Regions from separate parts of the Arthrobacter sp. D5-1 genome, predicted to be linked through region 2. Evidence: riboswitches for the same ligand, from Rfam matches in the RefSeq annotation. Region 2 holds a riboswitch; each other region holds the start of a gene.

What was found. Region 2 has a riboswitch for cyclic di-AMP ahead of AYX22_RS22700 (LysM peptidoglycan-binding domain-containing protein). Riboswitches for the same ligand answer to the same signal wherever they lie in the genome.
Region 1: it holds a riboswitch for cyclic di-AMP, as region 2 does, so the genes downstream of both, AYX22_RS05725 (M23 family metallopeptidase) here and AYX22_RS22700 (LysM peptidoglycan-binding domain-containing protein) in region 2, are expected to answer to the same signal.
Region 3: it holds a riboswitch for cyclic di-AMP, as region 2 does, so the genes downstream of both, AYX22_RS23450 (M23 family metallopeptidase) here and AYX22_RS22700 (LysM peptidoglycan-binding domain-containing protein) in region 2, are expected to answer to the same signal.

What each region holds. Positions count from the first base shown of each region.
Region 1 is NZ_CP014571.1:1,222,345-1,226,618, reverse strand. It holds gene AYX22_RS05735 (NlpC/P60 family protein) at 1-363, opposite strand, end outside; gene AYX22_RS05730 (C40 family peptidase) at 463-1,209, opposite strand; cyclic di-AMP (ydaO/yuaA leader) riboswitch at 1,214-1,395, opposite strand; gene AYX22_RS05725 (M23 family metallopeptidase) at 1,520-2,350, opposite strand; cyclic di-AMP (ydaO/yuaA leader) riboswitch at 2,355-2,595, opposite strand; gene AYX22_RS05720 (metal-dependent transcriptional regulator) at 2,780-3,475, opposite strand; gene serC (phosphoserine transaminase) at 3,768-4,274, shown strand, end outside.
Region 2 is NZ_CP014572.1:148,950-153,223, forward strand. It holds gene AYX22_RS22695 (heavy metal translocating P-type ATPase) at 1-1,227, shown strand, start outside; cyclic di-AMP (ydaO/yuaA leader) riboswitch at 1,546-1,702, shown strand; gene AYX22_RS22700 (LysM peptidoglycan-binding domain-containing protein) at 1,707-2,561, shown strand; gene AYX22_RS22705 (thioredoxin domain-containing protein) at 2,761-3,495, shown strand; gene AYX22_RS22710 (cytochrome c biogenesis CcdA family protein) at 3,495-4,274, shown strand, end outside.
Region 3 is NZ_CP014572.1:288,748-293,021, forward strand. It holds gene AYX22_RS23440 (cytochrome c biogenesis protein ResB) at 1-1,140, shown strand, start outside; gene AYX22_RS23445 (SURF1 family protein) at 1,130-1,987, shown strand; cyclic di-AMP (ydaO/yuaA leader) riboswitch at 2,414-2,585, shown strand; gene AYX22_RS23450 (M23 family metallopeptidase) at 2,589-3,413, shown strand; partial or broken gene AYX22_RS23455 (potassium transporter TrkG) at 3,475-4,274, opposite strand, start outside.

The DNA.
Region 1 (4,274 bases), on a different replicon from region 2:
TTCTACTGCCTTCGTGGTTTCTGCCTTCGCAGGAGCCTTCTTCTCTACGGGGGCCGGAGCCTGCACCGTGGTGACCACGGGGCGCTCGTAGGAGATGGCAACGGTGGAGTCCGCAGCGATGGTGGCCTGGACTACCGACTGGACGTCAAGGGTGGACGTCGCGGTGGACTCACGGTCCACGGTGGTGTCGGCCGCGTTGGCAGCAACACTGCCGGTCAGGACCAGGCCTGAAGCTGCGGCAATAACAGCCGCCTGGCGGCCGACGCCGCCGGCGTTTTCACTGACGGCCTTGGCGATCACGGCAAGCGAGCTGGTCCTGGGGGCCTCAGCGCGATGCCGTGCAACCTTGGATGCACTGGTCATGGTTTTCTCTTTTCGTATCCGCGTGCAGTTGGGGTACACGCGGCTCATTGGCGCGCCAGCACTTGGGGGCATGCTGGCGAACCCCGAACCGGATTGTTTCTAGCGGAGGGTAAAGAAGGAGGATGTGCCAGTGGAGGCAGCCGAGTGCAGGAGCGTGCCCTGTCCCGGGTTCAATGCGCTGATCATCATGCCGTTGCCAACGTAGATGCCTACGTGTGCTCCGCCGTTCTGCATGACCAGGTCACCGGGGACAGGAGTGCTGGTGGGCTTCATGGCCGTCCAGGCGTTGACGCGCGGGATGCTGATGCCGGCCTGGGCGTAGACCCACTGGGTGAAGCCGGAGCAGTCCCATCCGTTGGGCGTGGTGCCGCCCCAAACGTAAGGGTGGCCGATTCCGGTGTAGGCGATCGCGGCGAGGCCGGAAGCGGCGGCGCTGGAAGCAGCATCCTTGGCTTCGGACGACTTCGCAGTCACGGCGCCTGCGGTGGCCTGGTTGCCGTTGGCCGCGGTGCGCTGGGTGGTCTGCGAAGCGCGCTGCACAACCTTGGGAGCTTCCTTGGTGGCCACTACGGGGCTCTCGAAGGAAACGGTGGCGGTGGGCTCTGCGGTGACTACCGCAGTGGTGACCATCTGCTGGGTGCTGGAGGCTTCCGACTTGGAAACGTCGGTGTCCGCTGCCTGGGCCGGCAAACCGACACTGAGGACGAGGCCTGAGGCTGCTGCCAGGACGACGGCCTGGCGGCCAACGGTACCGGCGTTGGATGAAACAGCCTTGGAAAGCGTGTTCAAGGGGTTCGTACGAACCGATTCGGCGCGGTGGCGCGCAGGGGTAGTGCGTGATGACACGAAGGTAGCCTCTCCCAATGCCTGCGAGGTGAGCTGTCGGATTCGGATGGGAGTCATCCGGCCACGCTGCTTCAAGGAAGCTTTGCGACTTAACCCCAAGGCCTTCTTGCGAAGACCAGAAGTGGTTCCCCCGCCCCTGCCAGACGATTTATGCGAACGGACCTCGAGTGGTGGCAGAGCTAGGCAATCCACTCAAGTGCACCGGCCCCCTAAAAAGCCGATGCGCTTTGTACGGTACAACAGTTGAACGCGAATGTCACATTCAGGTCACGGGTGTGTCACGAATGCGAGAGACAACCATCAACTGGACTTAGAGCCAGCCCATGGGGTCAACAACTTCACCGTTGACCTGTACTTCGAAGTGGAGGTGGCAGCCGGTGGAGGCGCCCGTGGTGCCGCTCAGCGCTACAGTGTCGCCGCGGCTGACCGTCTGGCCTACTTTGACGGTGAAGGACGACAAGTGGTTGTACGTGGTCTCAAGGCCGTTGCCGTGGTCCACCACCACGCGGTTGCCTCCGCCGTACTCGTGCCATCCGGCAAAGGTGACCTTGCCACTGGCCGCAGCATGGACGGCCGTGCCGCACTGGGCCACGAAGTCCTGGCCGCGGTGGAAGTCACCGGCACCACCTGTGAGGGGGCTGATGCGGTAGCCGAACGGGGAAGCCGTGGTCAGGGTGTCCAGGGGGCTGGCCATGGTGCCCGTGGACGAGGCACGCTGGATGCTGTCGGCGGACTGCGCACTGAGCAGCTGCTTCAGCTTGCCGTCGGGGTCGGCGGCGGTAGCTACCGCAGCACGGCTGAAGTCGATCTTGGCTGATGCAGCGGCGGAAACCTCGGGCTGGCTGCCCCCGGTGACGGCCAGGGCCGACTCGGTCTGACCGGATTCCGAGGTTGCCATGACCGGGCTGGTGGCCGGCAGACCGACAGTCAGGGCAAGTCCGGTGGCGGCAAGCGCAACTCCGGCCTTTTGCCCTACACCACTGGCTGCGGCGAAATCGGCAACCTGGCGCAACGGGCTCTTACGGCGACGCACCTGGCGTTCGGTGTCGCGTGGCCGGATCTCCGATACGACGCGGGCTGGCCGCAGCTCAGCAGCGGGGCCGGACGCGCGGCGGCGGCCCCTGACGTTCTGCGTTGTCAAACTCTATTCCTCTCTAAAAAGCCTGCGAAGTTAGCTGTCGGATTCGGGTCAGAGAGTTCAAAGACCCGGTCCGCACGAAGCGCTCACGGCACACAGGTATCCCAAGAGGGACTTGCGTAATGGGCACTTCTGCTGCGGACTTCACCCCAAGGCTGCTTCTTTAGACAGCCGCTTGTGGTTCCCCCGCCTCTGCCAGTGGTGGATGGCACACCTGTTCCGCTGGCAGAGCTCGGCTCCGGAACAGGTAACGCTTTGGTATCAGCGCTAGTAGATAACTATAGGCGATTAAGGCTCGCAGTAATAAATTCGTTATCAACAGGAACAGGCGTGGCGCGGCTGCCCCTTATCACTATTCCTGAAAAACTGCAGGTCACACGCGCGCTTGGAGCTCAAAAGTGAGATATGACACCGGGTGAAGGGAAGGGGGCCTCAGCCGACGGAGACGAAGACGTGCGCCGCCACCTCGGGCGGAAGTTCCAGTGCACCCTCAATGCCGGGGACCCGGACGGAAATGTACTCGCCTACACGCTCCAGCGAGACGGCCGCGCCGGGGCGGATACCACCCTCATCCAGCTGGGTAAGGAGTTCAGGCTCAACCTGGATGGGCTCCGCAAGGCGGGTAACTGCCACGCGGGAATCCGGTGCATAGCCGTCCATGGCCTGCAGGAGGTTGACGTCGAGGCGGGGGAACGGCTGGCTGGCAAGGCCACCGAGGGCTTCAAGGCCCGGGATGGGGTTGCCATATGGGGATTCGGTGGGGTGCTCCAGGAGTTCGTACAGCCGGCGCTCCACGCGCTCGCTCATCACGTGTTCCCAGCGGCAGGCTTCGTCATGGACATAGGCCCAGTCCAAGCCAATGACATCAGCCAGGAGACGCTCGGCGAGGCGGTGCTTTCGCATCACCTCGGTGGCGCGTTTCCGCCCCGCTTCGGTCAGTTCCAGGTGACGGTCATTGGAAACAATCACCAAGCCATCGCGCTCCATGCGTCCGATGGTCTGGGAAACAGTGGGTCCGGAGTGCCGCAGCCGCTCGGCGATGCGGGCCCTGAGAGCCACAATGTTCTCTTCTTCAAGCTCCAAAATGGTCCGAAGATACATCTCAGTGGTATCGATCAGATCCGTCATCCAGCTCAGCTCTCCTCGAACGCAGTTCCTTGCGTAATCTCCACCGTACCGCGTCCCTTGCCGGGTGGGCGGTGTAGACCGCCGCCCCATGAACGCCAACCACCAGCCTAGCTTATTTGGAATTACTCTGGATAATCCCGGTCGCATATGGTGGGCCTGCGTTCCACGTGGCGGACTATGACGGCCACAGGTTCCTGCCTCCGCGCCGGGTCAGGCAGAATTGGGGTGTCGAAGGGGCAGCTGATGCCACCTGCCACGACCCATCTCTAGCCGATACCCATTGGAGCCACACGTGAGCGACAACAGCATCACCATTCCCGCCGATCTGCTGCCCAAGGACGGACGCTTCGGCGCAGGACCGTCCAAGGTCCGTCCGGAACAGATCGAGGCCCTGTCTGCCGCGTCGTCCACCATCCTTGGCACGTCCCACCGCCAAGCTCCGGTCAAGAACCTTGTAGGTTCGGTCCGGGAGGGCCTCAGCCAGTTCTTCCGTGCACCCGAAGGATACGAAGTTGTCCTCGGCGTCGGCGGTTCCACGGCATTCTGGGATGTCGCCGCATTCGCCCTGGTAGAGAAGAAAGCACAGCACCTCTCCTTCGGTGAATTCGGTTCCAAATTCGCTGCTGCCACCAACAAGGCGCCGTTCCTTGATGCTTCCTCCATCATCAAGTCCGAAGCCGGCACCCGCCCGGTGGCACAGGCCGAAGCCGGCGTTGACGTCTACGCCTGGCCCCAGAATGAAACGTCAACCGGCGTGGCCGCCCCCGTCAAGCGCGTCGAGGGGGCTGACGAAGGCGCC
Region 2 (4,274 bases):
GCTGACCGCATCAGCGCGGTCTTCGTCCCCGTGGTTCTCGTCCTTGCAGCCCTCACCTTCGTCGGCTGGCTGCTCGCGGCAGGCCCTGCCATCAGCGACGCGGAACTGCGCGCCGCCTTCACCGCAGCAGTGGCGGTGCTGGTTATCGCCTGCCCCTGCGCACTGGGCCTGGCCACACCGGTCGGGCTGCTCACCGGCACGGGCCGCGGCGCCCAACTCGGCATCCTGATCAAGGGCCCGCAGGTCCTTGAGGACACCCGCACCGTGGACACCATCCTGCTAGACAAGACCGGGACGGTGACCACCGGCCACCTGGATGTCGACGGAACCCATGCGTTTGCCCCGTTCACCGAGGCAGAGGTCCTGCGCCTGGCGGGCGCGGCGGAGGCCGCCTCCGAGCATCCCGTCGCCCGGGCTATTGCCGCGGCAGCGCTGACCGCCGAACACCGAACCGGCGGCGCCGCGCGGCTGCCGGCCGTCACCGACTTTCACTCAGCACCAGGCGGCGGCGTCCGCGGCAGCGTCGACGGGCGCCACGTTACAGTAGGCCGAGCCAGTTGGCTGCAGGAAAACAGCGTCACCGTCTCGGCGCAGCAACAGGCGGCCCTGGCCGCGGCCGAGGCCGACGGAGCCACCGCAGTCTGGGTGGCCGTGAACGGGCAGCCAGCCGGCATCATCAGCCTGCGCGACACCCTCAAACCCGGCTCCGCCGCGGCCATCGCCCGTCTGCGCGAACTGGGGCTGCGGCCCATCCTGCTGACCGGAGACAACGCCGCGGTGGCCAACCAGGTCGCCGCCGCCGTCGGAATCCCCTCTGAAGACGTTTTCGCAGGTGTACTGCCCGAGGGCAAGGTCGAAGCTGTTCGGTCGCTGCAGGCCGGTGGCGCGACGGTGGCGATGGCCGGTGACGGCGTGAACGATGCCGCAGCGCTGGCCCAATCGGATTTGGGCATCGCCATGGGTTCCGGCACCGACGTCGCCATCGAAGCGGCGGACCTCACCGTGATGGGCAACGACCTGGGCCAGGTGGCCCAGGCGATCGAGCTGTCCCGCCGGACTCTGGCCACCATCAAGACCAACCTGTTCTGGGCCTTCTTTTACAACGTGGTCGGCATTCCGGTGGCCGCGCTGGGGTTGCTCAACCCAATGATCGCCGGCGCGGCGATGGCGGCCAGCTCCGTACTGGTAGTCGCCAACTCACTGCGGCTGCGGCGCTTCGGCAAGTAACCGGCCGGGAAGCCGGACCAAGCCAGGCCGGGCGGGCGGGCTGCCTCGACGGCGCCCACCCCCCGGCCTCAGGCGATTACGCCCTTTTCGTGGCCGTACTCCCCCGACGGAGTGGCCTTGTTCCCCATGGACGAGCGCGGCACCCATGCGTTGGCAGTAGCGTCGCAGAACGTCCACTACCGGGTATAAGTTCCCGGTACAGGGCGCCGCACTTATCCCCTAAATGTTTATACATTTGTGATTTTTCCGTGTAGATTGGCCCCGTGCCGCCCACCAGGTGCTGCACCCTTGGCCTGTTACCGAACCCTGCCGACCGCCAAGGCTCATAGACCAGAAACTCCGGCAGGGGCGGGGGAACCAAATTGCGGATTCGAAATTGAATCCTTGGGGTTAAGACGCCGGCATTTATGTCCGGTGGCCGGGTGACTCCCACCCGCATCCGACAGCTCACCTCGCAGGTATCGGGAGAGGTTAAAGCAATGTCAAAGAAAAACGCCCGCCACAGGGCCGCCACCAGCAGTACCCTGTCCACCATTTCACGCAGCGTCTCCAGCCACGGCGGGGCAGTGGGCCGCCAGGCCGCCCTCGTCGCCGTGGGGTCCGGGCTCGTGCTGAGCATGGCCGTCCCCGCCCACGCGGGAGCCACCGCCTCCGACCCGCAGGGGGGAACCGGTTCAGCCACCATTTCCTCCCCGGCAGGAATTCCAAGCCAGGCGGCTGCCCTGGGGGCAACCGTCCACACCGTGGTCGCCGGGGACACCTTAGGCCAGATAGCAGCGCTGCACGGCATCTCCCTGGATGCGATTCTGTCGCTGAACGGACTTCACATGGCTTCAATCATCTATCCGGGGGATGTCATAACACTCTCCGGGGCAGCGGGCAGCCCGGCCTCGGAACCGGCAGCTGTTCCGGCACCGAGCACGACCGCAGCATCCGCCGGTGCGCCGTACCAGCCTTCGACGCTAATGCCGGCGAGCGTCGATGGCGGACAGGGGGCACCGTCTTCGCTTAACGGAGCAATTCTGGCCGCGGCTCAAGCCCAGATGGGCGCCATCCAGGACTGCACGGTCCTGGGGGAAGTAGCCTTGCGATCGGCAGGGATCCAAGGGGTCGGCGATGAATCGCCCGAGTCTCTGATGGCCTACGCCACGCCGGTATCAACGCCGGAACCCGGCGACTTTATCTACTACGCCGACGGCGGAATGGGATTCTCGCATAACGCGGTCTACCTCGGTGACGGGCAGGCCATCCACAGTGGATGGAACGGCAACCAGACCGTCGTCTTCAGCGTGAACGTCGGCTCCGGCCCTTCCTACTACCGGGTGAACGCCTAGCTCCTGAAGTCCGCGGTGCGTGGCCCCACAGCCAGGCGCCGCGGACTTACAGCGCCTGATAACTGAGCTGAAATTTTCCCAGGCGCAGCAGGCGCGCCGTTCGGACCCGGCCTTTACACGCCGATGCCCGGACCCGTACCGTCAACAAGAAGAAATGTATAGACATTTAATAATTTTGTGGCCATTCTGAGGAGCCAGCATGCCATCGACTACTACCGGCACTTCTCGTAACCGACCCTGGACCATAGCGATTTCCGCCCTCGCGGTGGCAGTCCTGATCCTGCTGGTGGGGATCTTCGCGTATCAGGGAGGGGCATCCCAAGGGGCCAGCACCGGAGCGGCGGCCCAGGAATCCGCGGGTTCCGATAGCGCGCCGCTGGATATGTCCCGCAGGACAGCGGACGATCCGACGGCACTGGGCCCGGTTGATGCCCCGGTGGTGCTGGTCGAGTACGCAGACTACCGCTGCCCTTTCTGCGGGCTTTTCTCCCGCGATACCCTGCCGCCGTTGGTGGAAAAATACGTCAAGAGCGGTGACCTGCGCGTTGAATGGCGTGACCTGCCCGTTTTCGGCGAGCAGTCCACCATGGCTGCTGTCGCCGGCCGCGCAGCCGGGAACCAAGGCAAGTTCTGGGAGTTCAACAAGGCAGTTTTCGCCATCGCCCCCGAGCGGGGACATGCCGATCTTTCGCGGGAGCGTCTGGTGCAGATCGCACGAGAGGCCGGAGTGCCGGACGTGACGCAGTTCGAAGCGGACCTGAACTCCACGGAACTGCAGCAGGCCGTTGCCACAGATGCACAGGAAGCGGCATCCCTGGGTGCCACCGGAACACCTACGTTCCTGGTCAATGACACGCCCCTGGTCGGTGCGCAGCCCCTGGCAACCTTCGAAAAGGCCATACAAGCCGCGCTTAAAAAGGCAGAATCCCAGTAATGGTCATCGGATACGCAGGGGCCTTTCTGGGGGGTATCCTCACCCTGTTGAGCCCGTGCTCGGCGCTTTTACTGCCAGCCTTCTTCGCCTACGCATTTTCCACCAGAACCCGGCTTGTCGCGCGGACCGCCCTCTTCTATCTGGGCCTGCTTTCCACCCTGGTGCCGCTGGGGGTATTTGCCGGGACGCTCGGGTCTCTTGTGACACAGCACCGCGGGATCCTGGTCGCGTCAGGCGCCGGAGTTGTTATTGCCCTGGGCCTCGCCCAGGTCGCCGGGATCCGGATGCCGTCCATTCTCCGGAACAACGCCCGGGCAGGATCGTCCCGTCTTTCGGTCTTCGCACTCGGCGCTGTCTATGGCATCGCCGGGGTATGCACCGGGCCGATTCTGGGGTCCATCCTGACCGTGGCGGCAGTGGGCGGCAACGCCCTGTACGGGGGAATCCTCCTGGCGGTCTACGCGCTCGGGATGGCACTGCCCCTGTTTGCGCTGTCCCTGCTGTGGGACAGGCTCGGCATTTCGGGCCGCCGCTGGTTGCGGCCACCGCCGGTAACCATCGGCCGGTGGTCCAACTCCTGGGTCATGATCATCTCCGGCGCCCTCTCCATCGGCATCGGGGTCCTGCTGCTGGTCACAGACGGCACTGCCGGGCTCGGCGGAGTGCTCACCGTCACCGACCAGTTTCAGCTCGAATCCACCGTCAGCGGAGCAGCTTCCGGTGTTCCGAACACTGTCTTCGCGCTGCTGGCCGCGGCCATACTGGCAGTCGCTGCCGCC
Region 3 (4,274 bases), 140 kb from region 2:
AAGAAGCGCGGCTACCGGGTCCAGGTCAGGGACCAGGACGGAGCTTTGCCGTCACTGGGTGCCGAGCGCGGCTTCCTGAAGGAAGCCGGGAACCTGGTGTTCCACACCTCGCTGATCGGCGTTCTGATCTGTTTGGCCATTGGCGGGCTGTTCGGGTTCCGCGGACAGAAGATCCTGATCGAAGGCGATACGTTCGTCAACACGCTCGTGGGCTACGACAACTTCGCGCCCGGAACCAACTTCCAGTCCTCGTGGTTGGAGCCGTTCACGATCACGTTGGACACGTTCGCGGTCCGCTTCGACAGGGAGTCCAGCAGGCAGTTCGGCCAGCCCATCGATTTCACCGCCCAGCTAAGAACCCGGGATGCGCCCGACGCGGCTCAGGAACCCCGAACGCTGAAGGTCAATGACCCTGTCTATTTCGGGGAGGTGGGCGTCTTTTTGGTCGGCAACGGCTACGCCCCGGTCATCACTGTGCGGGACGGCAACGGCGACACGGCATTCAGTGGCCCGGTCGTGTCCATCCCGAACGACGGGGTCTACACCTCAACGGTTGTCGTCAAGGTTCCTGATGCCCGTCCGGCGCAATTGGGTTTCGTGGGATTCTTCCTGCCCTCCGCCATCAAAAATGATGAAGGGGTCGCTTACAGCTTCGACCCGGACCCGCTGAACCCCCAACTGAACCTGAACTCCTACTACGGGGACCTGGGCCTGGACGACGGTGTGCCGCAGAATGTCTACAACCTGGACGTGAAGGATTTGACCCAGCTTAACGGGCGGGAACTGCCCGCCAAGGGCATCACCTTGACTCCGGGTGGCACGTACACGCTGCCCGAGGGCAAGGGAAGTATCAGCTTCGATGGCCTCAAACGCTACATCGGTGTGGACATCCGCAGCACCCCCGGACAGACCGGCGTGCTGGTCTTTTCGTTGATGGCCGTCGCGGGCCTGATGGCTTCGTTGTACGTGAACCGTCGGAGGGTCTGGGTTCGTGCCGGCGCCCACGAGGACGGGCGGACGATGGTCGAATACGGTCTTCTGGCACGGGGCGAAGACCATCGCCTGGCCGCCGAGGCGACGGCCATCCGCGCACTGCTGGCCGGGCAGTGGCAGCTCCAGGAGGGCCCCGGTGGCGTATAGGTTCCTGCTGTCCTGGCGTTGGGCCGGTTTCCTGATGGTCGCGGCACTGTTTGCCGCCGCGTGTATTGGACTGGGAAACTGGCAGATGGATCGCCGGAACCAGGCCGTGACCGAGATCCGCAGGGTCCAGGAGAACTACGACAAATCCCCTATGCCGTTCAAGGATGCCCGTCCTTATTTTGACGTCGCCGACCCTGAGGCGAAATGGACGACCGTATCCGTGACTGGCCGGTACCTTGGGCAGGACCAGAGAATCGTCAGGAACCGGCCGAACAATTCCGCCGCCGGATACGAGGTATTGGTCCCGTTCCGGGTGAGCTCCGGTGAGACGATCGCGATCAACAGGGGATGGCTGCCGATCGGCAATGACCGGCCCGGATACCCCGACACCGTGCCTGGCCCGCCGACCGGCGAGGTTACCGCGGTCGTCCGGATCAAACCGTCCGAACCTGATCTTGGCCGTGACGCACCCGAGGGCCAGCTGGCCAGCATTGACCTGTCCTATTACGGGAAGCAACTCGATTACCCGCTCATGAGGGGCAGCTACGGGGTGATGGCCTCGGAGTCCCCACAGCCGGCCGTGGCCCCCCAGCAGCTCGCCGCGCCGGCGGTCAAGGAAGGGTCGAACCTGTCCTACGCCCTGCAGTGGATCACGTTCGGGATCCTGGCCTTCGTCGGATTTGGATACATGGCACGGCAACAGGCCCGGATCGGTCGCGAGGAACGCGACATGCCGGACGACGTGGCGGACCCGGTTGAAGCCCTTCAGCAGCCCCGGGCGACATCCCGACCCAAGCGCTCCGGCTCCGAAGAAGAAGACGCGCTTCTGGACTCCATGGGACTCTAACCCCCCGGCCTGGGCAAGGATGACAGCGGCAACCAGGCCGTCACGCCGTCACCGTGAGGAGCGTGCCCGCCTGGTTGTCCGGGCCGATCCGTTGCCGCGGAAACACCGTCCCTTTGGGGAACCATCAGGATCCCTTGCTGGCCCTCGCGTACACCTCAGCACGGGGCAATCGACACAGCTCTGTGCCCGGCACGCCCGGGACCGGAACCATCCGGATGTGGGGTTCGTTGGTGCCATTAGCTGCTCATCTGAAGATACGCACCTATGTAGCTTGGCTTGGGCTGCGAGAAGCGAGACCGGGACAGGCACCAGCGCCCACGCCGCGCACGTAGTGTCACGAAATTGTAACGATGAGGCTTTGCGGCTACTATTAGTTCAGGTTTTTCTGTACTAAAACCCTTGATGCCGCACGCTCAGCCCCGCCGGTGGCATCAAACGACTATCCCTTTTACGGCGGGGGTGGAGGACCCAGAATCGGCAGCCAGCCTGCCTTGGGGTGAAGCCGCGATGTCGGTGGTCAGATGGCCACCGGGGTGCGGCCGGGTATTTCCTTGGCCCGAACCCGACAGCTAACTTCGCAGGCGAACCGAAAGGATCCCCCTTGTCTTCCTTATCCCCCCATGGCCGCCGCCGAAAACCAACCTCCGGTCCCTTGCTTCGCGCGGCCGCCCGGACGACTTCCCGGGTTACGCCGCAGCACCGGGGTGTGCCGGCTGCCGGGCCGCGCGTGAGCCGACGCAAACAGGTCACGGCTGCCGCCACGCTGAGCGTCGCCGCGATTCTGACCGCTTCTCTAACGGCCGCCCACGCCGGACCGGCCCCCGCCGGAGCCGGCCCCGTTGTGCAAGCCTCAGCGGCGAAAGCTTCCATTGCGCCGGTTCAGGCCTCTGCCGGGGCGTCCATCAGCTATGAACGGCCCGCTGTCACCACCGAGCAGGCGCCGTTGCCCGTGCCCGCCAAGACCCAGGGTGCCGCCGCGGGCACGGCATCTCCGACGGCTGTCTCCCCCGCACCGGCTGTTGCCCCCGCTGCTTCCTCTGCCCGGCTCGGCGCGCCGCTGGCCAGCATGTCCGTCACGTCGCCGTTCGGTATCCGCTCCAGCCCGATCAGCGGCTCCGGGGAACTGCATACCGGACTGGACCTCGTGGCAGCGTGCCAGACCGCGGTGTTCGCCGCAGGCAATGGAACGGTCGTGGAGGCGGGTTGGTCACCCTATGGGGGCGGAAACAGGATCGTGGTGGACCACGGCAACGGCTTGAAGAGTACGTATAACCATCTGGCGTCCATCGAAACCTCTGTCGGGGCGACCGTGGCCGCCGGCCAGCGGCTCGCCGCGGCCGGGACCACCGGAGCCTCCACCGGCTGCCACCTGCACTTCGAGGTGCTTTTGAACGGTCAGACAGTGAATCCGCAGGGCTGGATGTGACCCTGGAGGGCGGCACCACTCACCTCGAAGAGGCGCGGCTTGTCGATCGAAGGGCACGCGGCTAACCGATGATCGGTCGCTCTTCGGGAAAGTGGTACAGCTGGCTGCGCTGGCGCAGGGCCAGTGCCGCGGCCAGGGTGACAGTGCCGACACGGCCGGCGAACATCAGTGCCGAGAGCACGTACACCCCGGAGGGCGGCAGTTCGGCACTGAGGTTGGTGCTCAGTCCCACGGTGGCGAAGGCCGAGATGGTCTCGAACAGTACCCTGTCAAGGGAGGCCCCGCTGATCTGCAGGAGCAGGAAGGCGGCGACGGAGACGAGGGTTGCTCCGGCGACGATCACCGAGATGGCCACCCGCATGGTGCCTTGGGGGATGGTGCGGCCGTAGACCTTCACGTCGGCATCGCCGCGTGCTTCGGCCACGATGGCCAGGAACATGACGGCGATGGTGGTCACCTTGATGCCGCCGGCCGTGGACGCCGAGCCACCGCCTGCGAACATGAGCGCGTCGGTGAGGAGCATCGTGGTCGATTCCATCTGGTTCTGGTCCACCAGGTTGAACCCGCCCGAGCAGGTCATGACGGAGGCAAAGAGCGAATGGATGACCTTCTCCCCGCCCCTAAGTTGCCGATGGTCCGGACGTTGTCCCATTCCTTGACGGCCCACAGGACCGTGCCTGCGCCGAGCAGGATGAGGGAGACCTGGATGGTGAGCTTGGTGTGGAGGTTCCACTTCTTCCAGTTGAGCCCGTTTTGCTGGAGCACCATGACCACGGGGAAGCCGAGGCTGCCCAGGAAAACGCCCAGCATCAGCGGAACCAGGATCCAGAGGTCGGTTTCATAAGGGACGATTCCGTCGGA